Regions from separate parts of the Aeribacillus sp. FSL M8-0235 genome, predicted to be linked through region 1. Evidence: riboswitches for the same ligand, from Rfam matches in the RefSeq annotation. Region 1 holds a riboswitch; each other region holds the start of a gene.
What was found. A riboswitch is a leader RNA that binds a small molecule or an ion and turns the genes downstream of it on or off. The one in region 1 is predicted to bind S-adenosylmethionine.
Positions count from the first base shown of each region.

Region 2: another riboswitch for S-adenosylmethionine. It lies ahead of metK (methionine adenosyltransferase); the one in region 1 lies ahead of NSQ71_RS05390 (bifunctional homocysteine S-methyltransferase/methylenetetrahydrofolate reductase).
Region 3: another riboswitch for S-adenosylmethionine. It lies ahead of NSQ71_RS15795 (2,3-diketo-5-methylthiopentyl-1-phosphate enolase); the one in region 1 lies ahead of NSQ71_RS05390 (bifunctional homocysteine S-methyltransferase/methylenetetrahydrofolate reductase).

Region 1 covers NZ_JBBOBW010000001.1:1,080,015-1,090,841, reverse strand. The annotation lists gene NSQ71_RS05425 (alpha/beta fold hydrolase) at 1-381, opposite strand, end outside; gene NSQ71_RS05420 (Cof-type HAD-IIB family hydrolase) at 511-1,320, shown strand; gene NSQ71_RS05415 (competence protein) at 1,453-1,587, shown strand; gene NSQ71_RS05410 (DegV family protein) at 1,901-2,779, shown strand; gene NSQ71_RS05405 (DUF3941 domain-containing protein) at 2,811-2,942, shown strand; gene NSQ71_RS05400 (HPr family phosphocarrier protein) at 3,284-3,562, shown strand; gene NSQ71_RS05395 (YajQ family cyclic di-GMP-binding protein) at 3,724-4,215, shown strand; SAM riboswitch class I at 4,315-4,436, shown strand; gene NSQ71_RS05390 (bifunctional homocysteine S-methyltransferase/methylenetetrahydrofolate reductase) at 4,545-6,404, shown strand; gene metH (methionine synthase) at 6,397-9,819, shown strand; gene NSQ71_RS05380 (hypothetical protein) at 10,054-10,236, opposite strand.
Region 2 covers NZ_JBBOBW010000001.1:981,150-991,909, forward strand. The annotation lists gene pckA (phosphoenolpyruvate carboxykinase (ATP)) at 1-1,587, opposite strand, end outside; SAM riboswitch class I at 1,856-2,047, shown strand; gene metK (methionine adenosyltransferase) at 2,253-3,458, shown strand; gene NSQ71_RS04955 (phosphatase PAP2 family protein) at 3,508-4,038, opposite strand; gene NSQ71_RS04960 (gamma carbonic anhydrase) at 4,210-4,737, opposite strand; gene NSQ71_RS04965 (alpha/beta hydrolase) at 4,806-5,585, shown strand; gene NSQ71_RS04970 (tetraprenyl-beta-curcumene synthase family protein) at 5,622-6,701, shown strand; gene NSQ71_RS04975 (class I SAM-dependent methyltransferase) at 7,361-7,948, opposite strand; gene NSQ71_RS04980 (TIGR01212 family radical SAM protein) at 7,945-8,910, opposite strand; gene NSQ71_RS04985 (YtzC family protein) at 9,069-9,332, shown strand; gene NSQ71_RS04990 (GntR family transcriptional regulator) at 9,785-10,174, shown strand; gene NSQ71_RS04995 (diglucosyl diacylglycerol synthase) at 10,648-10,760, shown strand, end outside.
Region 3 covers NZ_JBBOBW010000001.1:3,223,065-3,233,891, reverse strand. The annotation lists gene NSQ71_RS15840 (IS701 family transposase) at 1-708, shown strand, start outside; partial or broken gene NSQ71_RS18620 (IS3 family transposase) at 936-1,064, opposite strand; gene NSQ71_RS18615 (hypothetical protein) at 1,279-1,437, opposite strand; gene NSQ71_RS18610 (IS3 family transposase) at 1,431-1,799, opposite strand; gene NSQ71_RS15830 (hypothetical protein) at 2,230-2,601, opposite strand; partial or broken gene NSQ71_RS15825 (helix-turn-helix domain-containing protein) at 2,841-3,104, shown strand; gene NSQ71_RS15820 (IS701 family transposase) at 3,203-4,384, shown strand; gene NSQ71_RS15815 (DUF4304 domain-containing protein) at 4,599-5,021, shown strand; gene NSQ71_RS15810 (transposase) at 5,063-5,380, shown strand; gene NSQ71_RS18605 (IS3 family transposase) at 5,449-5,772, shown strand; gene NSQ71_RS15805 (BREX system ATP-binding domain-containing protein) at 5,681-5,965, opposite strand; gene NSQ71_RS15800 (hypothetical protein) at 5,965-6,549, opposite strand; SAM riboswitch class I at 6,914-7,019, shown strand; gene NSQ71_RS15795 (2,3-diketo-5-methylthiopentyl-1-phosphate enolase) at 7,098-8,321, shown strand; gene NSQ71_RS15790 (2-hydroxy-3-keto-5-methylthiopentenyl-1-phosphate phosphatase) at 8,318-9,007, shown strand; gene NSQ71_RS15785 (methylthioribulose 1-phosphate dehydratase) at 9,004-9,651, shown strand; gene NSQ71_RS15780 (1,2-dihydroxy-3-keto-5-methylthiopentene dioxygenase) at 9,674-10,204, shown strand.

The sequences.
Region 1 (10,827 bases):
AGCTTTGATCCACGGATATTGAGTGAGCGCTCCAAGTGTAGCAACACCGCCCATGGAAGTTCCCGCTACCCCTATATTTTTCCCGTCAATCAATTCTTTTTCAAAAAAATAATTTTTTATTTTTTCGAGCTCTTTAACAGAACTGATAACAATATTCCAAAAATTTAAATTTAAGTCAGCCTCTGAAAGATTCTCATCCCTCTCTCCGTGAAATTTCGCATCAGGCAATACTACTCGTAAACCTTTTTCCGCCAAAAGATAGGCAATGTGCAAATTATGCTCTTTTGCGCTCGTAAATCCATGGATAAACACAACAAGCGGCAGCTCATCTTTTATAAAATCTTCTTTGCATACATGCAGTACAGGGATATTGTCCGCCATCGTATGCTCAACAATGACCTTCAATTAGGATGCTCCTTTCATTATTTTTTTGCTAAAATTAGTTTAACATGTGGACAAAAAAGATGGAAAAAAGATACACTAAATAAAAACAAAAAATGAGGAGAGATTATGGCCAAAAAACATTTAATCGCATTGGATTTAGACGGCACATTGCTGAAAGATGACAAAACGATTTCTCCTTTTACAAAAAATGTTTTGCAAAAAGCACAAGAAGAAGGGCATATCATATGCATTTCAACAGGAAGGCCGTTCCGCTCGAGCAAAATGTATTACGAAGAATTAAATTTAAAAACCCCGATTGTCAATTTTAACGGAGCCTTTGTCCATCATCCGCTGGATGAATCCTGGGGATTTCATCATACAACCCTTGATGTATCTGTTGTAAAAGAGATTGTAGAAATCGCCGAACAGCATCAAGTCCATAACATTTTAGCAGAAGTGCTTGATCATGTTTATTTTCATTACCATAATGAACAATGGTTGGATATTTTCAGTATAGGAAATCCGAAAATTGAAATCGGCAACTTAAAAGCTGTTTTAAATCGCGATGTCACAAGCATGTTAATCCATTCAGACGAAGAAAATGTCAAGCGGATTCGCCATTATTTAAATGAAGTTCATGCGGAAGTTGTAGACCACAGAAGCTGGGCTCACCCGTGGCATGTTATTGAAATTATCCGAGCAGGCATTAATAAAGCAGTCGGATTGCAAAAAATCGCCGAATTTTACAATATTCCTCGAGAGCAAATTATCGCTTTTGGCGACGAAGACAATGATTTGGAAATGATCGAATATGCGGGATTAGGCGTTGCAATGGGAAACGGAATTGAGCCGCTCAAAGAGATTGCTGATGAAATTACGCTGACAAATGAAGAAGACGGAGTTGCAAAATTTTTAAAGGAATTGCTGTCCCTTTAATCTTTGCAAAAGTCCAAAAGTTCGATTATCTTTTTACACCTCACAACAATTGACAAGGATTTAGATGTTTAAAAAGGGATACCCTATAATTGACGAACTCATTTCGTCAATGATCAAAAGGGGGATTCAAACTTGGGCAAACGGAATAAATCGAAACGATTCATTGAGCAAGGTGCTGTCAAAAAACATGATGAAAAGTTTCCATACCGTATGACGTTTGCCGAATCAGAAGCAAGAGTCAATAACGAAGCAAGCTTCGAAGGATAATGCCCTTCCGTTCATTTTCGAATCCTTTTAAGGGCTGTTTTTATAATGAACAGATCGAATTTGAACAGACCAATCTTTGTACAGCATCTGCATCGAGAAAAAATCGAGCAGGCATAACACCATCCAGAATGCCGATTGTACGGCACATTTTGAACAAGGAATAAATATGAAATGGACGAAACGAGCTCCTCTTGTTTCGTCCATTTTTTCTTTTTTTGTCCTTCTTTTTTAAATTTTCAGTTTGCAAATTGTATTGTTTTCTATTTGTGATCAAGATAGACTATATGTAAATGAAAAAAAGTAGGTGTGATTAATGAATATTCACATTATCGCTGATAGTGCTTGTGATCTGCCTGTCTCTTTTTTAAACGATCAAGGCGTTTCTTTCATCCCTCTTCGTGTCCACCTTGGCGAGAAGGACTATGAGGATCAATTGACAATCAAACCAAAAGAAGTTTACGACTATATGAGAGCTGGAAACGTTGCTAAAACATCACAAGCATCACCGGAAACAATCACCAATCAATTTGAAAAGCTGGTGAAAGACAATCAGCCGGCGCTGTATATTGCCTTTTCTTCCGAATTGTCCGGTACATATCAAACTGCCGTTATGGTTCAGCAGCAATTGCTTGAAAAATATCCGAATTGGAAACTGCAAATTATCGATTCGAAATGTGCTTCACTTGGGTATGGACTTGCTGTCCGCTACACCATTCAATTAGCAAAACAAGGACTTGATTTAGAACAAATGGCAAATGCAGTAAAAGAGTATTGCAGTCATATGGAGCACATTTTTACAGTTGATCGCCTGGAATATTTGGCTCGCGGCGGGAGAATCAGCAAAACATCTGCGTTTGTTGGCGGACTGCTAAATATCAAGCCGCTTTTGCATGTCGAAGAAGGAAAGCTGATCCCGCTGGAAAAAATCCGCGGGAAAAAGAAGCTTTACCGGAGAATTCTTGAGCTGATGGAAGAGCGTGGAGACGGATTGAGTGAACAGACAATCGCCATCAGCCATGGTGATGATGAAGAAGCAGCTCTCGAATTAAAACAATTAATTGAAGAAACGTTTCATCCAAAAGAAATTATCATCCATACGATCGGTGCTGTCATTGGTGCACACTCTGGCCCCGGCACCCTTGCTGTATTTTTTCTAAATAAACATATTCAAGAAGCTTCATGGAAATCATAAGTATATAACAGTATTGAAAGGAGCTTCCTGAATGTCCAAAACAAGCGATAATGATAAAAAAGCTGTAGACAACAATGCAAAACGACACGAAAAAAATCTATTGAAGGAAAAAAATCGAGAGCTTGGAAAACGGCAATACTCAAAGAAAACGGATCATTTATAATGCCCGCCTGTCGGGCTTTTTCTTTTTTTGAAATATCTCTAAAGGCGAGTCTTCCACCTCTTCTATCCGGACGTTCTGAAAGAAAAAGACGCTTTCTTATCTTACAGTATGCATCTTTTCTCTAGCTTTTGTTTTCATTTTTGTCTAATAAAACATGGGTGGGGCAATAACTTTCAATTTGATTAGACCATTCATTTCATTAAAAAACAGAGAAATCCAGAACGTTTCCATATTCGAAAGCGGAGGTCATTTTTTATATGTAAGAGGAAATGACAAACATATGGGAATCTATCCTTTATTAATGTAAGATATTGTAAAACAAGTATACAAGAGGTGACACAATGAAGAAACATGAAATTTCCGTGTATCTTACAAAAGAGATGGAGCCGGAATATGTCATTTCCCTTGTCCATGAAGCGATCAAATTTAACAGCTACATTTTATTCCAAACAAAAAAGCTCCAATTAAATGCGAAAAGCGTTTTAAGCATGCTCGGTTTTTCCGCCTTTTTAGAAGGTCATGTAGTCATCAGCGCTGAAGGAGAAGATTCGCTCGAAGCAGTAAAAAACTTACAAAACTTTCTTTCCCCTAAATGTTCCAAAGCAACATCTTTAGCATAATTTTATTTAAGCGCACTTAAACTTCTGCCAGCTATTATTTTCCTTACCGTTGCTTTAAGTAACGGTTTTTTCATTTAATTTGCGAGGAACCCCTAAAAGAGTTGTTCAACTGAACGACATTCACTATAATGAATGTAAATAACGTTATTGGAGGTAAAAAGTTGGCTAAGGAGAATTCATTTGACATCGTCTCAAAAGTGGATATTGCCGAAGTGAACAATTCCATTCAAATGGCGAAAAAAGAAATTGTAAACAGATATGATTTCAAAGGATCTAAAAGCGATATATCCCTAGAAAAAGATGAGCTTGTGCTAATCTCTGACGATGAATATAAACTGAATCAACTAAAAGATGTATTAGTAAGCAAAATGATTAAACGCGGTGTCGCTACCAAAAACATTCAGTACGGAAAAATCGAAAAGGCTTCAGGAGGCACTGTCAGACAAAGAGCTAAACTTGTTAACGGAATTGACAAAGAACACGGGAAAAAGATCAATGCGCTGATCAAAAATACCGGGCTGAAAGTAAAAAGCCAAATTCAAGACGATCAAATCCGGGTAAGCGGCAAAAGCAAGGACGATTTACAAAAAGTGATTGCAGCTGTGAAAAGCGCCGATTTGCCGATCGACGTACAGTTTATTAATTTTCGCTAGCTTCGTCCTGTTAAAAATTGAAACTTTATATTGATTATTTTGATAAAATTCGTTAAATTAGGATTAATCCGTTGTTTTAAAATTTCATACGGTAAAGCGTTCTTATCAAGAGAAGCGGAGGGACTGGCCCGATGAACCTTCAGCAACCGGATTACCCAAAAACTTTGGGTACCAAGGTGCTAAATCCAGCGATGCGTAAATTTGCGCTCGGAAGATAAGAAGAAGGGGAAAATGTTCAAGAAAAAGTCTTCTTCTTAGAAGGCTTTTCTTTTTTATATAGGTGTTCGCCTCCTTGCAGGCGCCTATTTCATTTGATTGGAGGACTTTTTATGGGGCTTTTACAAGATTTACAGAATCATATATTAATTGCCGACGGAGCAATGGGGACTCTACTATACTCATTCGGAATAGACAGATGCTTTGATGAGCTAAACGTTTCAAAACCGGAAGAAATAGAACGGATTCATTCAGCCTATTTAGACGCAGGCGCAACTGTTATTCAAACAAATACATACGGCGCCAATCGCATAAAGCTTGCCAGATATGGGCTGGAAGATGATATAAAGATCATCAACCAAAAAGGGGTTGAACTTGCAAAGAGGGCGTTACAAAAAGCGGAAAACAAAGGGTATGTCATCGGAACAATCGGCGGCATCCGTTCGTTTCAAAAAAGCGCCTTCACGCTATCTGACATTGCCGAAAATTTTCGTGAGCAGCTTCATGTCCTTTTATCCGAAAACGTAGATGGCATTATTTTAGAAACCTATTACGACTTGGAAGAACTGAAAACCGTTTTGCAAATAGCTAGAAAAGAAACGGATTTGCCCATTATCACAAATGTTTCTTTGCACGAACAAGGCGTCTTTCAAAATGGAACAAGATTGGCAGACGGTTTGAAAATGCTTGAAGAACTTGGTGCAGATATTGTCGGCCTCAATTGCCGTTTAGGCCCTTATCATATGCTGCAATCTCTGGAAGAAGTGCCGCTGTTTGAACATGCCTTTTTATCCGCTTTTCCAAACGGCAGCCTGCCAAGGTATGAAAACGGAAGATTAGTTTATGAATCAGATGAACACTATTTTTATGAAGCGGCTCTTCAATTCCGAAAACAAGGTGTCCGGCTTCTCGGCGGATGCTGCGGAACCGCGCCGAAACATATTCGGGCAATGGCTGAAGCTGTATCAAACCTCCCTCCTGTCACAGAGAAAGAAGTAAAAGAACGAAATGTTCCAATTCATGTTTTACCTATGAAAGAAAGTCAAGAAACTCCTCTCCCAGATATTGCAAAAAACAGACGCTCAGTGATTGTAGAATTGGACCCGCCGAAAACGCTCGGCTTGGAAAAATTTTTAACAGGAGCAAAAGCGTTGAAAAAAGCGGGGATTGATGCAATTACGCTTGCGGATAATTCCCTTGCTACACCAAGAATCAGCAATGTTGCTTGCGCAAAAATTGTGAAAAGCCGTTTCCAGCTTCGCCCGCTCGTTCATTTAACATGTCGTGACAGAAATTTAATCGGCATTCAATCCCATTTAATGGGGCTGCATACGCTTGGCCTGCACGATATTTTAGCGGTCACCGGCGACCCGTCCAAAATCGGTGATTTTCCGGGTGCAACCTCTGTCTATGATTTATCATCGTTTGATTTAATCAGTTTAATTAAGCAATTTAATGAAGGTTTGTCATACTCTGGAAAATCACTTGGTCAAAAAACAAACTTTACTGTAGCCGCCGCCTTCAACCCGAACGTAAGACATCTTGATCGCGCAGTTCAGAGACTTGAGAAAAAAATCAGCTGCGGAGCCGATTATTTTATTACGCAGCCGCTCTATTCGGAGAAGCTGATCGAAGAAGTATATGAAGCAACAAAACATCTGAATGTTCCGATATATCTCGGGATTATGCCGTTAATAAGCAGCCGCAACGCTGAATTTATTCATAACGAAGTGCCAGGCATTAAATTGTCCGATTCGATTCGCGAACAGATGCAAAAAGCAGGCAATGATAAAGAAAAGGGAAAACGAGAAGGACTTGCCATTGCAAAATCGCTTATTGACGCAGCATTTGACCTGTTTAACGGCATTTACTTAATCACTCCGTTTTTGCATTATGAAATGACAGTCGAGCTGACGGAATACATTCATGAAAAAGAAAAGGCAAAACGAGAAAGGAAGATTTCCCATGTATAACATAAAGGAACAGCTGGAGAAAAAAATTCTAATACTAGACGGAGCCATGGGAACAATGATTCAAGCTGCAGAATTATCTGCGAAAGATTTTGGCGGTGAAGAATATGAAGGATGCAACGAATATTTAAACATCACTTCCCCTGAAACGATTGTCCGTATTCATGAAGCGTACCTTGAAGCAGGTGCTGATATTATCGAGACAAATACGTTTGGCGGTACAAGCATCGTCCTCGAGGAATATAACTTGGGGCACCTTGCTTTTGAAATAAATAAAAAAGCAGCGGAGATTGCAAAGCGCGCTGCAGAAAAATATTCAACACCGGATTGGCCTCGTTTTGTGGCAGGATCAATGGGGCCAACGACTAAAACGCTCTCCGTTACAGGCGGCGTCACATTCCAACAATTGGTAGAAGCTTATCAAGTTCAAGCGGAAGGACTGTTAGAGGGGGGCGTTGATGTACTTCTGCTTGAGACAAGCCAAGATATGCTCAATGTGAAAGCAGGTTACTTAGGAATTCAACAAGCTTTTCAAAAGCTCAAGAAAGAAGTGCCGATCATTCTGTCCGGAACGATAGAACCGATGGGAACAACTCTTGCCGGTCAAGATATTGAAGCGTTTTACATTTCAGCTGAACATATGAATCCAATTGCCGTCGGCTTAAACTGTGCGACAGGTCCTGAATTCATGACCGATCACATCCGTACATTGTCTGAAATCGCCAATACCGCTGTCAGCTGTTATCCGAATGCCGGACTGCCTGATGAAGAAGGACGCTACCATGAATCACCGGAATCTTTAGCCAAAAAAATCAGAGGGTTTGCAGAAAGAGGCTGGCTTAATATGGTCGGCGGCTGCTGCGGAACAACTCCCGAACATATTCGCGCAATAAGGGAGGCAATGGAAGGCTTAAAACCGCGAAAAATCGTCAAAAAGCAAAATCAACATACGGTATCAGGCATTGAGCCCCTTCGCTATGATGAATCAATGCGCCCGCTGTTTGTCGGTGAACGCACAAACGTCATCGGTTCGCGTAAATTCAAGCGTCTCATTGCGGAAGGAAAATTTGAAGAAGCAGCGGAAATCGCCCGAGCTCAAGTGAAAAACGGCGCCCACGTCATCGATGTCTGTCTCGCCGATCCGGACCGAAACGAGCTTGAAGATATGGAAAACTTCATCCGCGAGGTTGTAAAAAAAGTAAAAGCGCCGCTTGTCATTGACTCAACCGACGCCAATGTCATCAGAAAAGCGCTCGAATACTCACAAGGGAAAGCGATCATCAACTCGATCAATTTAGAGGACGGCTTAGAACGGTTTGAAGAAGTTCTCCCGCTTGTGAAACAATTCGGTGCAGCTGTTGTCGTCGGAACAATCGATGAAGACGGAATGGCTCTGACTGCGGAGCGAAAGCTGGAGATTGCCAAGCGGTCTTATGACATTTTAGTCAATCAACACGGTATAAGCCCAAGCGACATTATTTTTGACCCGCTCGTCTTCCCTGTCGGCACAGGTGATGAGCAATATATCGGATCTGCCCAAGAAACGATCGAAGGGATCCGTTTAATTAAAGAACATCTTCCCGGCTGTTTAACTATTCTCGGGATCAGCAATGTTTCCTTCGGGCTTCCGCCGGTCGGCAGAGAAATATTAAACGCCGTTTTTTTATACCATTGCACACAGGCAGGGCTCGATTATGCGATCGTCAATACGGAAAAATTAGAGCGGTACGCTTCGATCCCTGAAGAAGAGCGGAAGCTGGCAGAAAACTTATTATTTGAAACAAATGATCAGACGCTCGCACAATTTACGAACTTTTACCGCGACAAAAAGAAAGAGGAAAAAAAGCCGAAAACGGAATTAACCTTGGAGGAACGGCTCGCACAATACGTTGTGGAAGGAACAAAGCAAGGATTAATCGAAGACTTGCAGCTGGCACTAGAAAAATATGATGATCCTCTCGATATCATCAACGGGCCGTTAATGAAAGGAATGGAAATTGTCGGCGAACTGTTTAACGACAACCAGCTGATTGTTGCTGAAGTGCTTCAAAGTGCGGAAGTGATGAAAGCATCTGTCGCCTTTTTAGAACCGTATATGGAAAAAAAAGATGACAGCGGCAAAGGAAAAGTCATTTTAGCTACAGTCAAGGGCGACGTCCATGACATCGGCAAAAATTTAGTTGACATTATTCTTTCCAACAACGGCTACCGCGTCGTTGATTTAGGCATTAAAGTTGCGCCGCAGCAGCTGATTGAAGCGGTCAATAATGAAAAGCCTGATATTATCGGTCTTTCCGGACTGCTCGTCAAATCAGCCCAGCAAATGGTGTTAACAGCACAAGACTTAAAAACAGCCAACATTTCGATTCCGATTTTAGTCGGCGGTGCTGCATTATCACGCAAATTTACCGATCAAAAAATTTCACCGGAATATGACGGTCCTGTGTTATATGCGAAAGATGCAATGGACGGGCTGTCGCTTGCCAATAAGCTGAGAGAAAACCCGGATGCTTTCCTTGAGAAAAGAACGGTCGCAGTTGAGGAAAAACAGAATAGACAGAAAAGCAGCAAACCTGTTATGATCATTGAAAAAAAATCATCTGTGTCCAAACCGACCGTATATCATCCAGCTGACTGCAATCCACACATTATTCAAAACATTGATATTGCCCAAGTCGTCCCGTATGTGAACATGCAAATGCTTTTAGGACACCATCTCGGATTAAAAGGCAATGTCAAACAGATGCTTCTGGAAAAACAGGAAAAAGCGGTAGAACTAAAAAATGAAATAGATGAATTGCTGCGTTTAGGGAAAGAATATGGCTGGTTCCGTCCATCTGCTATTTATCAATTTTTCCCGGCCTATCGCGAAGGAAACTCCATTCACATTTTAGATCCGGCTGCAAAAGATAAAATCATTGAGACGTTTACATTCCCTCGGCAGGAAAAGCCGCCGTTTTTATGCATTGCCGACTATGTAAGCGAACGGTCAGATGAAACACCGCATGATTATATCGCCCTGTTTGCCGTAACTGCTGGAAAAGACATTCGCAGCATCGCCATGCAGTTTAAAGAAAGCGGTGAATTTTTCCGGAGCCATGCGATTCAAGCATTGGCGCTGGAGCTGGCAGAAGGTCTTGCAGAGCGGACGCACCAGCTGATCCGCGACCGATGGGGCTTCCCGGATCCGCTTGACTTCACAATGCAGGAACGGTTTGCAGCAAAATACCAAGGTCAGCGCTATTCATTTGGCTATCCGGCTTGTCCAGACTTAGAAGATCAAGCGAAGCTGTTTAAGCTGTTAAAGCCTGAAAAAATCGGCATCCAGCTGACGGAAGGCTTTATGATGGAACCGGAAGCATCCGTCTCTGCCTTCGTCGTCTCACACCCTGAAGCTCGATATTTTAATGTCCTTTAATATTTCGTCTCGCCGTTAAGGGCAAGCTATTTTCGGATGCATATGGATAACGAAGTGCTCGTTTAGCACTTCGTTATCCATTTTTTATTAAATCGCCTCAAAGCTTTTCCTAACCATAAGCTTGAATAAATTGTATTAAAATAGCCTATTGCGGCTTCCTATCCGCCCGCTGAATGAAAACAACTGTTATAAACATTAGCACGATAACGGTTATCGACAAAAATAACCATTTTCTCAATAAAAATGGATCCCAAACAGGCGGATCGAATAGAAAGATGTGCGGCCATGGATAAATTCTCCTAACGTAAGCACTTCTAAAACCGTGTAAATCATGATAATCGTTAGAGAAATCTCAATGTTTATAATCAGCACGATAAGTGATGTGCCAAAAAGCATATAGAATAATACTAAAATCATAAAATGAATCACGTTAAGACCAGATAACGAAGTCATCCCGTATTTCATCACAAAAGCGGTACATAAATGAAAAACCCCGATAATATTGACAATCAAGTACTGGAAGAAATCCATCCCAAACCGTTTTTAGTAATATGGAACTAACGTTTCATGCGCCCCTTCTTCATACATTTCACTCAGCCGATACATAAGGCACCAGCAAGTAAACGGTATAAAAACACCTTGAATAATAATGATATTACTGTGAATATCATCTTCCTCTCTTGGAACAAACAGAATAAGCAACAGAGATAAGCTAAACATCACAGCAGGGACAAAAAAAGTGAGCCCCATCGTCTTTCGGTCAAATACAAAGGTGCATAAATGCTTTCTAAATAATCTCTCATTTTAGTTCACACCCCTAACAACGGCTAAATACCGATCCTGTGCGATTCCCACCCATTTTCTCATTCCGCCGGATCATTCCATCATTTTCTTGTTTTCATGCCTTGTCAGATTGACCTTTTTAATAGCCTCCCATATAGTTGGAAAAATTCAAAAATATGTAAAATTTTTCTGTAAATTAATGGAGTTCATCATTTATAATTTTTG
Region 2 (10,760 bases), 99 kb from region 1:
TATGATTGGACCGCCAAGTTCTTCAATTTCCTTCGGAACGTTCGAGAATTTTTTGAAGTTCTCTTTGAATGCTTTTGCTAATTCATACGCTTTTTGTTCATAAGCGTTTTTATCACTCCATGTTTTAATAGGCTGTAAAACTTCATCAGGCACTCCTGGAACATGAGCAGGAATCGCCAGCCCGAAAATAGGGTCTTTTACAGTTTCCACCTCATCGAGTTCGCCTTCCAATGCTGCCTGAACCATGGCTCTTGTATAAGCAAGTTTAATTCGTTTTCCTACTCCGTATTCTCCACCGGTCCACCCTGTATTGACTAAAAATACTTTCACATCATGTTCTTCGATTTTTCTTCCGAGCATTTCAGAGTATCTTGTAGCTGGAAGCGGAAGAAATGGTGCGCCAAAGCATGTGGAGAACGTTGTTTTAGGGGAAGTAATACCCCTTTCCGTTCCAGCAAGCTTGCTCGTATAACCGCTTAAGAAATGATACATAGCCTGTTCTTTCGTTAATTTGCTTATTGGCGGTAGAACACCGAACGCATCAGCTGTTAAAAAAATAATTGTGTTAGGGTGACCCGCAATGCTCGGTTTAGCAATATTGTCAATCGCTTCAATTGGATAAGCCGCACGGGTGTTTTCTGTTAATAAGGAGTTGTCATAATCAGGAATTCGTGTCGATTCATCAACCACAACGTTTTCCAAAACGGAACCGAATCGAATCGCGTTATAAATTTGAGGTTCTTTTTCTTCAGACAAACCGATGCATTTTGCATAACAGCCGCCTTCAATATTAAAAATACCAGATGAAGACCAGCCGTGTTCATCATCACCAATTAATCGGCGTTTTGGATCGGCGGAAAGTGTTGTTTTGCCTGTTCCCGATAAACCGAAAAAGAGCGCGACATCGCCTTCTTGACCGACATTGGCGGAGCAGTGCATTGAAAATATATCTCTTTCTGGAAGCAGGAAGTTCATGACGGAAAAGATAGACTTTTTCATCTCGCCTGCATATTCAGTTCCGCCGATCAGGATTATTCTCTTTTCAAAAGAAATAATGATAAATGCTTCTGAGTTCGTTCCATCCACAGCTGGATCTGCTTTAAAGGAAGGAGCGGAAACAATCGTAAACGGATTTTTATGCTCCTTTAAATCGTCTTGGCTTTTCGGACGGATAAACAGTTGGCGAGCAAATAAATTTTGCCACGCCAATTCATTGACCACTTGAATTGGAAGACGATATTTTTTGTCAGCTCCGGCAAATCCGTTAAAAACATAAATTTCATCTCTATTTTTTAAATATTGTATGACTTTTAAGTACAGTTTTTCAAAAACTTCTGATGAAATTGGCTTGTTGACGGGTCCCCAATCAATTAAATGCTTGACAGAATCTTCTTCAACGATGAATTTATCTTCTGGTGACCGGCCGGTATATTTGCCTGTTGTAACCGAAACTGCACCTGTATTTGTTAAAAAACCTTCTTTCCTAGCTAAAACTTTTTCTACAAGTCGTGCGACTGGTAAATTATGATATGCATTTGGTCCGCTGATCAACGAAGCTAATTCATTTGATACATCTACAATATTCATATACATACCATCCTTTTTTTGCATATTTGAAATGGTTTTATAGAAATAGTATAACACATTCGAAAAAATAATCCATCCTATTTATCGATTTTTGAAAATAATGTTTTTACTATATATTTTGCCTTCATTTTTGGGCATCATACGAATCATGATTGATCAGCTGATCCTGAAATAATGGATATCAGATGATTTGGAAAATTACAGAGAAGCTTTATTTATTGTTGACAAGTACTTTTTTGCTCCTGTATGATATACATTTGAACGGATACTCTTATCCCGAGTTGGCGGAGGGACAGGCCCTATGAAGCCCAGCAACCGGCTCGTTGAAAGAAGACAGTAGAATATGGCTTTCAAAATCCCGGTATTCTATGGACATACAACATGATGCGAAAGAATTCCATATTCATAGACGAGCAATGGTGCTAACCTGATGCAAGGTTATATCCTTGAACGATAAGAGTGAAAGGCAATGATGTTTATAACAACCTTTCCTCTGGCAGGGAAGGTTTTTTCTATGTATAAGAGAAATCTCGTTTAGCCAAGTTTTTCTTATCGTACGCAATTTTGATATGTTTACAACAGTGGTGAGGGAATGAGTTCCGTGTCAATGTCAAGGAGTGTAGCACTCCATAAACATCATTTTAAGTTTGAGGAGGAAGCAGTAAATGACAAAAAAGCGCCGTCTGTTTACATCTGAATCCGTAACGGAAGGGCATCCGGACAAAATTTGCGACCAAATTTCAGATGCGATTTTAGATGCCATTTTAGAAAAAGATCCGAACGCACGTGTAGCTTGCGAAACATCTGTCACCACCGGACTTGTATTAGTCAGTGGAGAAATTACGACAAGCACGTATGTGGATATACCAAAAATTGTGCGAGAAACGGTCAAAGAGATCGGCTATACGAGAGCTAAATACGGTTTTGATGCTGAAACTTGTGCTGTTTTAACATCAATTGATGAGCAATCACCCGATATTGCTGCAGGGGTGGATAAAGCTTTAGAAGCGCGAGAAGGACAAATGACTGATGAAGAAATTGAAGCGATTGGCGCTGGAGATCAAGGGTTAATGTTCGGTTTTGCATGCAATGAAACGAAGGAATTAATGCCTCTCCCGATTTCCATTGCCCATAAGCTTTCACGCCGGCTTACAGAAGTTAGAAAAAGCGAAGAAATTCCTTATTTGCGTCCGGACGGAAAGACGCAAGTTACGGTAGAATATGATGAAAATGAACAGCCGGTTAGAATTGACACAATTGTCATATCGACTCAACACCATCCGGAGGCAACTTTAGAACAAATTAAGCAGGATATTAAAGAAAAAGTAATTGATCCGGTTGTTCCAAAAGAACTGATCGATGAAGAAACAAAATATTTCATCAACCCTACCGGACGTTTCGTTATTGGCGGACCACAAGGAGATGCAGGATTAACGGGACGAAAAATCATTGTCGATACTTACGGAGGCTATGCGCGCCATGGCGGAGGAGCTTTCTCAGGAAAAGATCCGACGAAGGTAGACCGATCTGCAGCTTATGCGGCTCGTTATGTAGCGAAAAATATTGTCGCAGCCGGACTTGCAGACAAATGCGAGGTTCAGCTGGCCTATGCAATTGGTGTAGCGAAACCTGTCTCTATTTCTGTTGATACGTTCGGTACTGGCAAAGTAAGCGAAGATGTTTTAGTTGAATTAATTCGCAATAACTTTGATTTGCGCCCAGCTGGCATTATAAAAATGCTTGACTTGCGCCGCCCGATTTACAAACAGACAGCTGCTTACGGTCATTTCGGACGCAACGATCTAGATTTGCCATGGGAACGCACAGATAAAGCGGAAGCTTTGCGCGAACAGGCTCATCAATATTTGTAAAATAAAAAAGGTGTCCAATGCGATGCATGCATTAGACACCTTTTTGCTTTTATGGTCCGAATGCGACAAAACAGATGGTGCCTGCTGAAGCTCCTAGAACTATTCCCGCCAGCACATCTGAAGGGTAGTGTAGGCCAAGAAAAATTCTTGATAGTGCCACACTGAATGCGAGAGGAAGCAAAATCCATGTTAAGGCTGGAAAAAAGAGCAAAAATGGTGTTGCCACTGAAAATACAGCTGTCGTATGTCCAGAAGGAAATGAATGGTCAGTTAACGGATTTTCTAACACTTTTGTTTCAAATAATGTAAGATAAGGCCGTCTGCGTGGATAAATTCTTTTCACAATGAAAACCGGAATATGACTGAAAAAAAGAGCAGCTGAACTTGCCAAGGCAACAGTTTTTACAGGTTCATTAAAAAATAACATCAGCATTAAACATGTTGCAATTGAAAAAACAGCCCCTCCTAAATGAGTAATATACCGAAAATAAACATTCAGTCCTTTTCGTTCAAAATGCGAATTAATCAGTTTGAACAACTTGCACTCAAATTGGTAAAGCTGATTCAGCAGTCTGCCCATGTTAAAGTTCCTCTTTTCAAAAAGCAAAAATTCTTAAAAAAATTTTCTCTCATATTTATGTAAACTTCAACAAATCTAATAAAAATTTTACAAAATTTTAAAAATACATGAAGCTGCCCGGTAAAGAATGACATTTGAAAGAGAAAGTTTTAAAATGTTTTTATAAGCAATTTATATGTTGTTCATACGAGCAATATTTTTATAATATTGAGCTTTTTCGATATACTCGCGACGGATGCGTTCCATATCTTGAAGATCTTCTTCTGTTAATTCTCTAATCACTTTGGCGGGTCTTCCGAATGCTAAAGTTTTCTCAGGTATCTTTTTGCCTGGCGGGACAAGACTGCCTGCACCGATAAAAGCGCCTTTTCCGATTTCTGCTCCATCCAGAATAATCGAACCCATTCCAATTAGAGCTCCTTTCCGCACAATCGCACTATGGAGCAGAACTTGATGGCCGACGGTTACATCATCTTCAATAATTAACGGTTTATTTGGGCTCTGGTGCAGACAGCATTGGTCTTGAATATTGACCCGATTTCCAATAATAGTTGGGGCGACGTCACCGCGGATAACCGTCTGAAACCAAATGCTTGATTCATCTCCTATTTGAACATCGCCGGTGATTGTGACAAAATCAGCTATATAAGCCGAATCGCTAATTATAGGTTTTTTGTCTTTATATGGATAAATAACCATGGGAACCATCCTTTTCTTTTTTTCATATTATAACAAATTTTCCGTCATGTTCGGAAAGGAGTTAATTTATGTGGAAATGGGTAAGTTCTAGTCCTAAAGCTGCGATTGTCATCATTCATGGAGCTTTAGAACATCATGGACGTTACAAATGGCTGATAAAAAAGTGGCAAACAAACGGGTACCATGTTGTCATGGGGGATTTGCCAGGACAAGGAAATTCATCCTCCAGACGGGGACATGTCCAATCGTTTGATGAATATATTGATGAAGTTGACCGTTGGATCAGGGAGGCTCAATCTTTCCAATTGCCGCTTTTTTTGCTGGGGCATAGCATGGGCGGTTTAATAGCCATACGTACGCTGCAGAGAAATAAAATTCCGTTAAACGGGGTCATTTTATCTTCGCCATGTTTAGGAATTTTGCAAAAACCGAGTAAAGCGCTCGATCTTTTGGCAAAAGGATTAAATATTTTCGCGCCTAGGGTACGCTTTGATTCCGGTTTGACAGTTGAGATGGCAACGAGAAATAAGGAAATTCAAGACATAAACAGAAACGACTCCCTTTACGTAAGAAAAGTTTCTGTGCGCTGGTACAGAGAGCTTCTTCATGCCATTGAACTAGCATTTCAGCAGCTTCCGCAGTTTCCAGATGTCCCTCTTTTCGTCATGCAGGGAGGAGAAGACAAAATTGTTGATAAATCAGCAGTTCAAAAATGGTATAGTCAGTTGAATCTCACGGAAAAGAGCTATAAAGAATGGGAAGGACTATATCACGAAATTTTTAATGAACCGGAAAGAGAACTTGTTTTTCAAGATGCGTTGAGATTTACAGAAAGCCATTTAACATAAACACTGGAATTTTACAATGAAGAGGTGAGTTGATCTTTGAGTATACCTGAACACCCTATCAGCCTTATGTCAAGAGTTTATAGGGAAATTCTTCCGACCGTCCATTATTACTTAGATGGGTGGAAAAAAAAGGCTGAGGAAATACCGAATCCTGAATTGAGAAAGCAGGCGCTTGCAAGCATAAATACGAAAGCATTTCATTGCGAAGGAGGAAGCATTTTAGCGCTTTTGTCGAACTCTCATATAGAGGAATGCATAGAGTTTATCGTTGCTTATCAAACGATTAGCGATTACTTGGATAATTTATGCGACAGAAGCACTTCTTTTGATCCGGAAGATTTCCGCATGCTGCACCAATCAATGAAGGATGCACTGTCGATTCATGCAGAATTAAAAAATTACTACCAATTTCGTGAGGACCAAGATGACGGCGGATATTTAAAAGAGCTTGTCATGACATGCCAAAGAATGCTGAGCCAATTGGAGAACTATCCGGTTATAGCTGGCTATTTGATGGAGCTTTGCGAATATTATTGTGAACTGCAAGTACATAAGCATGTAATAGAAGAGGAAAGAGTGCCAAGGCTAGTACAGTGGTTCGAACAATATAAATCTTCCCTCCCGGATATGCGGTGGTATGAATTTTCTGCCTGCGCTGGATCGACATTGGGCATTTTTTGTTTAGTCGCCTATGCATTTCAGCCCAGCTTTAACGAAGCGATTGCCAAAAAAATTAAAGACGGTTACTTTCCATATGTGCAAGGGCTTCACATTTTATTGGATTACTTTATTGATCAAGAGGAGGATCAATTGGAGGGCGATTTAAATTTTTGCAGTTTTTATGAAAGCACATCAGAAATGATGGAACGATTAGCTCATTTTGTACATGAAGCGGACAAAAATTTAAAAGGTATTCCGAACGAAAATTTTCATAAATTAATTAACCGCGGATTGCTCGGCATTTATTTATCTGATGACAAAGTATTAGTACATAAAGATTTAGGAAAGCTGGCTAAAAAATTAATAAAAAAAGGAGGAACAACCTCCGTTTTCTTTTATGTGAATGCTAGGGCATATCGAACGTTCCGAAAATGGAATTTGATTAAATCTTCTTGATGGATAAAGCTAGCCGGGATATTATTCCCGGCTATTTTGCTTGTGCGCCCGGCATGGGTGTAATCTATAGGGTGAAAGTCCCGAGCTGCGAAGGCAGAAGTAGCAGTTAGCTTAACGCAAGGGTGTCCGTGGTGACGCGGAATCTGAAGGAAGCGAGCGGCAAACTTCCGGTCTGAGGAACACGAACTTCATATGAGGCTAGGTATCACTGGGTGAGTTTGCAAGACAAAACAAAGCCCTTTCTGCCGAAGGTGATACAGAGTAAATGAAGCAGATGGATGGAAGGAAAGATTACACTCTTACCCGGGGAGGTCTGGCTGGCACGCCAAGTAACCTTGGTAACCTATCTAGTGATAGATAGCTGAACAGTCAGAAGTCAGCAGAGGTCATAGTATTAGTTGGTCTAGAACAACTAAGAAGGACCGAACAATTAAGAGAGAATAGCCCTTGGCATTCAGTGAGTCATGATGAACACAGAAAACGTAGTACCTCACTTGAGGGAGGAAGCGGTGAATCCCGTGGGAGATCTCTTGGAGGGTGGAGTGACCACTGGCATAAAGAGAACAGCTATTCACGGAAGTTATAAAGACTTGCGTCAATTATCTTAATTGAACCGCCGTATACGGAACCGTACGTACGGTGGTGTGAGAGGACGGGAGTTAATCGCTCCCTCCTACTCGATTTTCGATTGCTACAATAAACGGAGGGGAATTTTTTTGGTTTAAAAAACGATATTCAAGTACATGAGCAGTATGTTGATCGATTTGTTCGGCAAATTTAAGAAGCTCATCTCTCTCACGTTTTCCTTCCGGATGGCCGTGATAAACGACCAGCACGATCATTCCACCGGGTCTTAATATGGATAAAAGCTGCTTTACTGCTTCAATAGTTGATTCTGGTTTTGTCACAATGTTTTTTTGGCCACCGGGCAAATAACCGAGATTAAACATCGCACCGGCGATATGATTGTGATGTTTTTTCGGAATCGTATTGAAAATGTCATCATGGCTGGAATGAAACAAAGTAACACGGTCGATTAAACCGGATTCCTTCAATCGTTTTTTTGTCTCTTCAAGCGCTTGTTTTTGAATATCATATCCAAACACATGACCTTGTTCGCCAACGAGTTGAGCTAAAAAGACGGTATCATGTCCGTTCCCGACTGTTGCATCAATAACGATATCGCCGTTTTGGACAGCGGAAGCCATCAATTTTTTTGCAAATGGAAGAATGCGAATGAGGTTCATTTTGACATCACTCGATCTTTTGTATAATACTTCCCTTGGTAGCTGTTTCGTTTTTCGAGTTCGGCATCAATGGCATTCAGCACTTCCCATTTGTTAACGCTCCACATCGGCCCTATCATTAAATCGATCGGACCGTCGCCTGTAATGCGATGAACGATCATTTCGGGAGGCAGTACCTCTAGCTGATCGCAAACTAATTGTACATATTCATCAAAGGATAAAAAGCGCACCATCCCTTTTTCATATTGCTTAACCATCGGTGTACCTTTTAACAAATGGAGCAGATGAATTTTAATTCCTTGAACATCCAGCTTAGCAACTTCTTTTGCAGTTTCCATCATCATATCGTACGTTTCAAGCGGAAGACCGTTTATGATGTGTGTGCAAACTCGGATTCCGTGCTTTCTGAGCTTGTTAACTCCTTCCACATAACATTCATAATCGTGCGCACGGTTAATTAAATCAGCGGTCCGCTGGTGAACGGTTTGCAATCCTAATTCAACCCAAAGATATGTCCTCTCATTTAATTCCGCCAAATAATCAACAACATCGTCAGGCAAACAGTCAGGCCTTGTAGCAATGGACAAACCGACAACTCCTTCGAGACCTAATACCGTTTCATATTTCTCACGAAGAACTTCCACGGGTGCATGAGTGTTTGTAAATGCCTGAAAGTAAGCAATATACTTTCCGTTTTTCCATTTCTCATGCATTTTGCTTCTAATGTCGTGAAATTGCGTAACAAGATCATCAGCTCTGTTTCCGGCAAAATCGCCCGACCCTGCGGCACTGCAAAACGTACACCCGCCATGTGCTACCGTACCGTCGCGGTTTGGACAGTCAAATCCTCCGTCTAAAGCAACTTTAAACACTTTATCTCCAAATGTATTTCGTAAATGGTAATTCCATGTATGATACCGTTTGTTGTCATTCGTATACGGAAATGGATTGTGGTTCGCCAATTCCTACTCCTCCTGTTTCGATATACTATCAAGACATTTTACCATGATTGCCAAACCAATCTCAAATAAGAATTTACCAGCTTTTTTCATGATGGAGCTTGCAGAAATAGCGAAAAATACAGTTGATGAAGAAATTCTTCATCAAGGAGGGGATTTGTTTGGCTACTAGACAATCCGTGGAAGAGTGCATTCAACATTGCCAGCAAGCATTGGAATATGCAAATGAGCAATATATTGAAGGACTGAAACAGGAGCATTACAATGATGAAGAATATACAAATGCACAGCAAAAGCTTCAAGATGCGCTTGCAGAAGTGGAAAAACTCAGTTTAAGCGCAAATGACCAGCAGCGGGAGCAGCTTCACCGCATGCGCCTTCAACTGCAGCATCTTCAAAATGAGATGATTTTGCTCGATCATTAAAATTCCAGGGCAAAGCCTGATTGTAGGCTTGCCCTTTAATTGCAGTTATTATTTTTCATTTATTCTTTAGCCGATTTGATCTTATATATAAATTTGCATAAGGAAAGAATGGTTTTTGGAATAAAAACGAAAATATAGAATAAAAATATCTTTCAACAGATTGCGCTATTACCGATATAAAAGCTCGGCTCAATGCGAATGAACGATTACATTTTAAAACAAAATCGGGATCAGTTTGTTGAAATCAGCCAAACTTCTAGCAAAAGCTGCTATACGACTATGTACATCATAATTTCCCTAAGATCAAGAGCCCCCGAACGAGTGAAATCATTCAGCGTTTTTTATATGCGGAATCAGAAAATGTTGATTGCATCTTTTCTGTATTATGTGTACTATATAATGTAGTACACATAATACAAAAGAGTCCTTTTTGTAAGAAAGAAGGGTATTTGATGTTTGAAATTGACCCGAGAAGTGCCACTCCGATATATGAGCAGATCATAAAAAAAATGAAAGAACTATGTATCAAAGGTGTGTTAAAGCCTGGCGATAAACTGCCCTCTGTAAGAGAGATGTCTTCCATGATTATCGCTAATCCTAACACGGTTTCAAAGGCTTATAAAGAGCTGGAAAGAGAAGGCTTGATTGAAACGCTGAGAGGACGGGGGACATTTGTATCGAAAATGGTGCAGAAAAAGCTGGATGAAGAGAAAATTGAAATAATTAAAGAGGAGCTGCGGCAAATTATGATCGATGCATTTTATGCAGGAATCAGCTTTGAACAAATATACCAATGGATGAAAGACATGAATAACGAATTTGCCAATGCTTTTCATAAATAAAGTTTAGCAAAGAAAAAGTATTTGAATCTCTGCAGCGAGTTTCAGCTTGTTTGGCTAAAACGGTTCAGAAAAGATAAAGGAAAAACTTTGTTCGGAGGGCATATCTTATTCTTCTCGGTGTTATTCATGCAGCTTTGGCTGCCCATTAGCTAGCTAAAAAATCCCCGGAAAAACGGCATAAATTCAATTAAACCAATGCGTATCGGTAAGATTCTTGTATGAACCATGCGAGTAAACGGGCAGAATTATTTTTTGTTGGACATTAAAAAATCCCAATCCATATATTTGTCATTTTAGCTATTGCAACCAACAAAAAAACGAAAATTTCCAGTGAAATGTAAATGTAATAAAATAATAAAGGATTCTTAATTTTTTTCTCCTAAAATTATAAAAGGAAATATACATTTAAAGTGAAACTATTTTGATTTTAGTTCGTTCTAATTGTTGAGCTGCTTTAAGTTGAGGTGAATAAAATGTTAAAAGACCCAAAGATATTAATATTAACGGCAAATTACGGAAACGGTCATATCCAAGTTGCTAAAACATTGGAGCAGTCTTTGCATAAGATGGGAATCAACAACGTAAA
Region 3 (10,827 bases), 2.1 Mb from region 1:
CGCCTCTACGACAAGGCGGATGGGAAAAGCAAGGGTCAATGGGCCATCGAGATGCTTTCTTCTTTGGATGTGCACGGTTCTGTTTATGTGCTGATGGATTCTTGGTACCCATCGAAAACACTCGTGGAAGCCTGCCTGAAAAAAGGATTCCACGTCATTGCGATGCTCAAGACGAATCGGGTTCTTTATCCAAAAGGCATCGCCATCCAAGCCAAACAGTTTGCCCGCTATATCGAACCGAACGACACCCATCTCGTCACGGTGGGAGAAGAGCGTTATCGCGTGTATCGCTACGAGGGAGCGCTGAAAGGTCTCGATGATGCCGTTGTGTTGTTGGCTTGGAAAGCCGATCAGCCGATGACACCTGAACATCTTCACTGCGTCTTGAGCACCGACCGGGAGCTAAGCGATGAAGAGATCTTGCGCTACTATGCCCAGCGTTGGTCGATCGAATGCTTTTTTCGACAAGCGAAAGACCAGCTGAAGCTCGATGGGTACCGCGTTCGTCAACGTCGGGCGGTGAAACGGTATTGGATCTTGGTGCAACTCGCTTATGTGTACAGTATGGTCGAATCCAACAGCGATTTCTCTACCGGGCTTGACTTCCTTCGAAAGAAGAAAGGACATAGCCTCGTGGAGTTTATTTACGATGCAGCGAAACAAGATATTCCCATTGATGTCGTTAAAAAACAGCTTCATGTGGCATAAGGGGTACTCCGTTTGTCTCTTTTTACATGGTAATTATTGTAATGAAAATTGCTCAACTACAGTATATAATTTTCATAAACACTCCCCCACATAATATATAGAACTGATTTAACTTTTCAACATGTAAATTAAACGGCTTAATCCAGAGACACTTATCAAAATGAATCGTGCCAACTATTAGGTCCTATTCGACCTCATTTAAACTTTTTTGGTATGTCAACACTAAACTAGACACTTTTTTTGAGGTGTTTCTCTTTATACTCCATTCGGCTCAAATACCCTAGCGTTCCATGGATTCTAATATGATTAAACCAATGAACATAATCATCTAATTCCATTTTGAGTTGTTCTACACTTTCGAAATATTTACCCGGTCTTCATGATTTTACAGGTTGCTTCAGCTACTGCGTTGTCATAGGGGCAGCCTTTCATGCTTAACGATCGATTAATCTGAAAAGTATCTAGAGCTTCATCAATGGTCTTGTTTTTGAATTCGTTGCCTCTGTTTGTGTGGAATAATTGAATTTGCTGCAAATCAGCTTTCACAGTCGACAATGCTTCATAGACGAGTTAGGTATCTTTGTTGGAACCTGCACTATGGCCAATAATTTCTCGATTATAAAGATCGACAAATAAACAGATGTAATGCCATTTTTTCACTCTCACGTATGTTAAGTCGCTAACTACAACTGTTAATTCCTCTTGTGGGTCAAATTCCCTTTTCAACACGTTTTCCACTTTTGATTCATTGCATTTATCCACATGGGGCTTAAACTGGGCAACTGTATAGTTTGATACAAGCCCGCTTTTTTCATGATTCTACCAATTCTTCGCCTTGAGGTGATGCCAAGCTTCTTTAATTCGTGTTTAATCTTCCGTGTACCATCGTTATGTCGGCTTTTCTGGAAGATCTCCAGTATGGTAGCTGCCAGTTCATCTTCTGAATGATCTTGCTCTTTTGCTTTGTCGTAATAGGTGCTTCTTGGAAGTTTTAGGACATCGTACATTGCTGATATCGAGGCTGAAGGCGTTAAATCATATTCATGAATAATATCTTTTCTTAGTTTCCCATTTTCATAAAGCTTGACCATTTGAGCCTTGAATTCTACAGTGAATGTTCATCTGTTTCTCATTTTTAAACTCTCCTTAACTGTGGTAGTTTGAAGTAGACCACCAAAACAGTGGGTTTGCGACGAAACTTGACATTGAGCCTCTGCGGGCATGCTTTCCCAGCCAGGAAGTCAGATGATGTGTTCATCTGTCTCGCCGACAAGGCTAGCATACCCGCCACTCCACGTAAAGTTTCTAGAACGGATCCTTTATATTTAATAAGCAGTATACCCAAATTTGGTGTTTAGTCTACTTGACCTTAATTTTATTGTCCAGTTAAGTGTAGCCGATTCAAATTTTTCTAAATCATGTTTAAACTAAAACTCTAGATAAAAGGAGGGCTGTCAAGAAAAACTCGACAGCCTAAAATTAAATCCAGATTTTAATTAACAAATTTAATTGTTTCCACCTTTAAAATTCCCTTTGCTCTTCCACCTTTAGCATTTCCTTTTCTATAACGTCTACCAATTTTTTAGTACTATACATATATAGCACTAACTCTTTATCCCCATCTTCAATGTGGATTTCAGCTTGAACCCTTATTTTTGATGGCTTTCCTTTATAGATAACATCGAAAGTTCCAAACTCTTTGATCTCATTGTCTTCATTCATTTTATCTATTTCAGATAGAATCATGTTGATTTCTTCTTGAGTCAAGCCTGAATCTAAAATTGAGTTTGATAAATGGTTTAAAAAGGGTTCTATCTCTTCAAGATCAAAATTCATTCCTGCAGCATAACGTGCTTCTTTGTATTTAGTAACTTTATTCCAAAAATTAATCATAAAAATAGGTTCCTCCTATCAAATGTTTAATTTTCACATAAATTTCCTTATTTTTGTTAAAAAGTAAAACGCTCTAACTTATTGGACACCTCCTCTTAGACCAAATAATAAAGATATATTTGAGTCTTTTCAATTTGTCTATTAAGAGTACTTATAATGCTCCCATAAGGTGAGACACATGAGCGTAATAAATAAGTTATAATGATACCATGAAAAAAAGAAACTGATATACCGCAGAATTTAAAGCTAAGGTGGTTCTTAAGGTGTTGCGTGAAGAGCAAACCATCAATGAAATAGCCGCCAAATATGAATTAAGCCCAGTCATGGTCAGTCGTTGGAAAGCAGAATTTCTAGAACGATCCTCGATGGTCTTTGAAATTCATAAATTTTTCACTGCGAAAATTGAATATATAACTAAAAAATTTAATGTAAATAAAACATTCAGTACTTTTGAACTATTAATCGAGTTTAATTTATATACTGTAGATGAGCAAAATCACTAACATAAATTTACATCGAAACAAAAAAGGAGACATGAACCCGATTCCTTGGTTAGAATAGATGTGCCAACAAACCATTCACACAAGGAGGTTCATGTCTCATGAATAGATTAGCACATCATCAAGGAATCCACAAGTTTTTCACGATGTTGGGGTTGGCACTTTATTTTTCAAAACCTGTCATGAAGCATCTCGTTCATATCGTGGATGCGATGATCACGAAAGGCTTTTCTGGAACGTTGACCGATCTTCATCATTGGAGCTTTCACCCCAATCATCGAACGACACTCAGCCATTTTTTCACGAAAAGCCCTTGGGATGAAGAGACGCTGCTTCGCAAACTCCAGCAATGGATGCTTCATCGTGTCGAACGGATCGCCAAACAGAAAAATCAACCCCTTTTTGTTTCGATCGATGATACGATTTGCCAAAAAATCAAGCCTTCGTCACGGGCAACGCACGCCATTCAAGGGTGTGATTGGCACTATTCTCACACAGAGAAAAAGTCGATCTGGGGACATTCTCTTGTTTGGCTCATGGTTCATACGATGACCCAGGCTTTTCCCTTTGCGTTCCGCCTCTACGACAAGGCGGATGGGAAAAGCAAGGGTCAATGGGCCATCGAGATGCTTTCTTCTTTGGATGTGCACGGTTCTGTTTATGTGCTGATGGATTCTTGGTACCCATCGAAAACACTCGTGGAAGCCTGCCTGAAAAAAGGATTCCACGTCATTGCGATGCTCAAGACGAATCGGGTTCTTTATCCAAAAGGCATCGCCATCCAAGCCAAACAGTTTGCCCGCTATATCGAACCGAACGACACCCATCTCGTCACGGTGGGAGAAGAGCGTTATCGCGTGTATCGCTACGAGGGAGCGCTGAAAGGTCTCGATGATGCCGTTGTGTTGTTGGCTTGGAAAGCCGATCAGCCGATGACACCTGAACATCTTCACTGCGTCTTGAGCACCGACCGGGAGCTAAGCGATGAAGAGATCTTGCGCTACTATGCCCAGCGTTGGTCGATCGAATGCTTTTTTCGACAAGCGAAAGACCAGCTGAAGCTCGATGGGTACCGCGTTCGTCAACGTCGGGCGGTGAAACGGTATTGGATCTTGGTGCAACTCGCTTATGTGTACAGTATGGTCGAGTCCAACCGGGATTTCTCTACTGGGCTTGATCTTCTCCGAACGAAGAAAGGGCATAGTCTCGTCGAGTTCATTTACCATGCAGCGAAGCAAGATATTCCCATTGATGTTGTCAAAAAACAGCTCCATGTGGCATAAGGGATACCCTGTTTGTCTCTTTTGGTATGGTAATTATTGTTATGAAAATTGCTCATCTACAGTAAATAATATTTAGACTAGAGGTCACTAAAATTAGAATTGTGAATTTTAAGTGTACTAGTTCGTTTTGAATCACATGGGAACCCCTTTCTTTTAATAATAATATATAATTAAGATATAAAAGACAAAATGAATTTTTGGAGGAATACTAAATATGGCTTCCAATGACCGTCTAAATATGACTAATGCATTAAAAAAGATTGTTGTTCCTTATTTAAGAGAACATGGTTTTAAAGGATCATTTCCACATTTTAGAAGGAAAAATGAAGATAATATTGACTTAATAACTTTTCAGTTTAATCGTTATGGTGGATCTTTTGTTGTAGTTTTAGCTATTTGCCCAATTGAAGGAGTAACAACGAGTTGGGGAGAAAAAATTCCGCCAAGTAAAGTGACTGCACACGATGTAGGTATAGATTACCGATATAGACTCACAGAAAATATAAAAGATTTCAATGAAACTTGGTTTAACTATGAGGATGCAAAGAATGAAGAAGATTTTGACTTAGTCGCATCAAGAGTGTTGAGCTTATTACATGTGTCAGACAGAAATTGGATTAAGAATCTTTTTAAATAATATAACTACTGATGCTAGTATAGTTTCATGGACACCCTTTAGTGAAATATAATATTAACGAAGGGATGTGTCCTGATATAGGTAACACAAGCGAAAAACGTAAACGTTATCATGCTGAATTTAAGGAAATGGTGGTTGAGCTTTATCAAACTGGAACACTAGTAAAACAGATCTTGATCGAATATGGCCTGTCTGAAACGACATTCTACAAATGGATCAGAAAACAAAAACCGGTTAAGGTGGATGACGGGGGCTCTTTTACCCCGAAAGAATTTCTGAACCTGCAAAAAGAATTGCATCGGCTGAAAGAGGAAAACGAAATTTTTAAAAAAGCTATGGTCATATTCGCAAAGAAGTAGATTCAAACCACTGTTATATCCATGATTGACGAGATAAGAGCCAGACACCATTATGACCTTAAAACCATGTGTACGGTCCTTGGCGTGCCGAGAAGTACCTACTATCAATCCAAACAAAAAACAGAATCAAAAACAAAACGGAAAACCGGGAGCTGACAGACAGAATACGAAAAATCCATACGGAAAGCAAGCAGAGATACGGAGAACCGAAGATCCACCATATGCTTGAAAAAGAATGGCTCAAAGTCAGACTGAAACGGGTTCAGCATTTGATGAAGGCTGCAGGCATTTATTCCATTATCAGAAAAAAGTATCGCCCCCATTCCAATAAGGGCAAGATGGAAGAGAATGGACATCGTTCCCCTCTTTTGCAGCGTCTAATACGAATATAAATTCACGTAAAAATGTCCTTGGAAGTACAGTGATTTCCTGTTCAAAGGCAACAGTAAATGATTCAACATATTGCTTAATAAATGTATCATCAATAACTGTCTCTGGTATCCATTTGTGTACCATACCGTGGATTTCCCTAACTTTATATGAAACTTCTATTAATTGTTCAGTTGAGAAACGGTTTAATTTCATCAATGGGGTTGAAAGTACACCACTAACCCTTCCATTTTTTGTGAAGATAAAGGTTTAATTCTAGAATATAAAACATCATGTTCTTTAATTGATCGATCCTCGTTTTTAATTAAATCATCCGTTCCAGTAAATAACATATAACATCCTTTCCTTACATACGATTCACTTATTCCTAGCAATTTAGCTAATTTGTAATTCGAGAAATCAGGATTCAACTCAATTGCTTGTCTAAGTTTTTCTAAGTTCTTATCCGTTTTATTGCGCTGTTCTTTTAAATACTCCTCACGGCTTTTTACGCCCATTTCCCGGCGTTTTTGTTTCCTTCTCCGCTTTTCATTCGCATCTATAATCGTGCTTAAATGGCGTTGTTCGTCCTCTGTTATATCTAACCATTCAATTAATTTTTTATTGCTGATATTATATCCAGCGCCAGGATACCCTTTTTCTCTGGCTATTCGGTTTGCTTCTTCGTTATTCCGTGCATAATAGGCCTTTTCAGCGCTTCTGGTGGATCTTCTTAAAGGCTCATTAAACTGTAAATTAAACGTTAGCGTTTGTTTTAAGGCTTCTTCTGGATCATTCAAAAAGCAACATAACCAATAACGGTACAAGAAACAAATTGTCTCACGATAACCAGTAACGTTATAATTGCGTAATTCAACCAGTTTTTCTAAGTCTAGTAATCTAGCATGATGCGATCGGAAGACGTTAAAAAGATGTTGTACCTTCTTTTTTCGTCCTCTTTTTTTAGGCTTTCCTGTTTTGGCTCAACCTCAAGTTCCGGTAAATACCTCAAATTGTAAACTGCACCATTAAATAATTGTAGCATGCCATCAGAAAAATGTAAGCGAATTTGAATCGAATATGATGTAAAAAAGTGTTGACAGAGGGGAAGGATAGTGGCATAATCCAAGTAACCGAATAAGAATTATAAAGTTAATAATAAAACTCTTATCAAGAGCAGGTGGAGGGATGAGCCCAATGAAGCCCGGCAACCGACTCATATGATGAGCACGGTGCTAATTCTCCCAACAGAGATGTTGAAAGATAAGAAGTTGTTTTGACAAAAAACCTCTTCTTATTGAAGAGGTTTTATTTATATAAAAAAATCTGAATGAAGAGGATTGAAAAAATGGGTCACGTAACAGCAGTATACCAAATCATTGCGAAACGAGAAGATTTAGAAAAAAAAGCAGAAGGCATTGCTCTTGGATTAACGGTAGGTTCGTGGACTGACCTTCCTCTTTTAGTGCAAGAGCAGTTAAAAAAGCATAAAGGACAAGTGGTTGAGATAAAAGAAACAGGCGAGGATCCATCCTCCGGCAAAACGATTGCACAGCTTCACATTCGCTTTCCGGGAGAAAACTTTTCTAAAGACATTCCTGCTATCTTAACGACAACTTTTGGAAAATTATCACTAGATGGAGAAATAAAATTACTAGATTTGCAGTTTGACGATGAGATCTTTCGGTATTTTCCAGGTCCTCGATTTGGAATTCAGGGGTTACGAGAAAAACTTGGCGTTTACGACAGACCGTTAGTGATGAGCATCTTTAAAGGTGTAATTGGACGTGATATGGATTACCTTCTTGCCCAATTGCGGGAGCAGGCTCTCGGGGGCGTCGACTTAGTAAAGGATGACGAAATACTTTTTGAAAATTCGCTCACATCATTTGAAACAAGAATAAAGGAAGGCAAAAAAGTTCTTGATAACGTGTATCAAGAAAAAGGGCACCGAACTTTGTATGCGGTCAATTTGACGGGAAAAACATTTGAATTGAAAGATAAGGCAAGAAAAGCAAAAGAATTAGGTGCCGATATTTTGCTATTTAATGTTTTTACATATGGCCTCGATGTGCTGCAAGCATTAAGGGAAGATGATGAAATCGCCCTCCCGATTATGGCTCATCCGGCGTTTAGCGGATCGTTTACTTCATCCGAAAAATATGGGCTCTCTCATTCCTTATTGCTTGGAAAATTGATAAGAATTGCTGGAGCAGATTTTTCGTTGTTCCCTTCACCATATGGCAGCGTTGCATTGGAGCGTGACAAAGTTTTAAACGTGAAAGAAGAATTGGTGAAGGAATCAGTTTTAAAACCAGTTTTTCCTGTTCCATCTGCTGGCATTCACCCGGGTCTTGTTCCCATTTTAATTCATGATTTTGGAAAAGATTGTGTCATTAATGCAGGAGGCGGTGTTCACGGTCACCCGCAAGGTGCTAAAGGCGGAGGAAAAGCTTTCCGTCAGGCAGTTGACGCTGTTTCCCGGGGTGTTCCCCTTAATGAAGCAGCTGAAGACATAGAATTACAAGAAGCAATTCGTCTCTGGGGATGGAAGGAGGCACCGTCCAATTGAAGCCAGTAATATTTTGTGATTTTGATGGAACGGTGACAAAAAAAGATAACATCGTTAGCATCATGAAGCGTTTCGCTCCAAAAGAGTGGGAGCAATTGAAGGATGGCGTCCTTTCCCAGTCGATTAGTATTCAGGAAGGAGTCGGCAAGATGTTTGCACTTCTTCCATCTTCTTTAAAGGGTGACATCATTCACTATATTTTAGAAACTGCAGAAATAAGGGAAGGATTTCACGACTTTGTTCATTATGCGAAAAACATGAACATTCCTTTATACATTGTCAGCGGCGGAATCGATTTTTTTATTAAACCGCTGTTGCAGCCTTTTGATTCTATTACCGCACTGTTTTGCAATAAAGCGGATTTTAGCGGAGAAACGATCACCATTCATTGGCCTTATACGTGTGATGAAAAGTGTCCCAACCAAAATTGTGGGTGCTGCAAACCGACAATTATTCGGCAAATTGCAAATGCTGACACTCATTCCATCATCATCGGGGATTCCGTCACAGATTTAGAAGCCGCGAAGATTGCAGATACAGTTATTGCACGTGATTATTTATCAAAAAAATGTCAAGAATTTTCTATTCCTTATCAATCTTTCGAAACATTTTACGACTGTATTGACATTTTAGAGAAGACAATAAACAAAACAAATTTCATAGAAGAAAAAGGTGGCGCAAAATGAGTGTCGTTTTAACTCGTGTTCATGAGCTTGCGGAGATTAAAGAGGAGCTTGCTGCGAGGGATTGGTTTATGGGGACAAGCGGCAATTTAGCCATAAAAGTTCAAGATTCCCCGCTTCAGTTTCTTGTGACCGCAAGCGGCAAAGATAAACGAAAAAAAACGAAGGAAGATTTTTTGCTTGTAGATGGAGAAGGAAATCCTGTAGGCGCAACACAGCTGAAGCCTTCGGCAGAAACGCTATTGCATTGCGAAATATATAAAAGAAGCAAAGCCGGCTGCAGCCTGCATGTACATACGGTTGCAAATAATGTCATCTCCGAACTTTATGGTGACGCTGGGAAAATTGTATTTCAAGGACAAGAACTGATAAAAGCGTTTGACCGCTGGGAGGAAGATGCAGAATTACAGATTCCGATTATTTATAATTATGCCCATATTCCTACATTAGCAAGCACTTTGGGCGATTTCGTGAAGGAGGATAAAGGGGCAGTTCTTATTCGCAACCACGGAATTACTGTATGGGGAAAAGATGGCTTTGAAGCGAAGAAAATTTTAGAAGCTTGTGAATTTTTATTTCAGTATCAGCTTGCTCTTATTCAAGCAAAAGCCGGTCTCCTTGCGAGTACAGGAGCTTTAAATAATTAAACATTTTAAGGAGGTATTTTACATGACAACGATTAAAATTCAAGGAACAAACGAAGTTATCAGCAATCAAGAGGAAGTGATTTCATTTTTAAATCAACAAGGTGTTATTTACGAGCAATGGGATATTGCCAAATTACCAGAGCATTTAAAAGAGAAATATCTTTTAAATGATGAGGAAAAACAAACGATTTTACAATCTTTTGAAAATGAAATTAAAGATATTTCAGCAAGACGCGGCTACAAAGCTTGGGATGTCATTTCTTTAGCAGATCATACGCCAAACCTTGAAGAGCTGCTGAAAAATTTTCAGCGTGAACATCATCATACAGATGATGAAGTGCGCTTTATTGTAAGCGGCCATGGAATTTTTGTTATTCAAGGACAGGACGGGAAATTTTTTGAAGTGCATCTTAATCCGGGAGACCTTATTTCTGTTCCAGAGGGCAGACGCCACTATTTCACATTAGCTGATGACCGAAAAGTTGTTGCGATCCGCATCTTTGTGACAGAAGAAGGCTGGGTGCCAGTTTACGAAAAAGAAGAAGTAAATTAAGTTTACAAAAAATTTATGAAAAAGCGGCTTTAAACATTCACAGTTGCAAGCTTAACATCATCTTTTTCATATAACTTGCTGCTCTTCGGATACACAATTCATCCAGCTCAGTGAACAATGTTCCTGAATGCAAAGAAACTATGAAAATACCACAGCGGCTGCTGGCCCGGTTTTAATAGGTTTACACATTTTTGCGAAGAAGCTTGCAGCTAAAAGAGCAACACAAAAATAGGCTTGTCTTATGTTACAAGAGGATATAGTTTCACTTGAAAACCAAGTAAACACAGATAATTTATCAAGTATTATGGCGGGATGGGGAAAATCAAGAATAAATGATGCAGATTTATATTTTTAGGAAGGGGCTGTCTTAGAAAGACAAAATCCACTGAAAACGAAACATCATAAGCATTGATATATCAACGTTTCTAAAACATTAAAGGGGCGTCTATAAGCCGGAAAATCGACTTATTAGACAGCCCCCTCTATTTAATGGATGCGGCGGCTGCTTTGGATCTAGAAATCCGAATCCATTTGGAGCATTTGCCGAAATCGGCTTTTACAAGCAGGTGACGAAGTGGTCTTGTAATAATGTCGTCCCCATATTGTGAATGGATATTATGAAA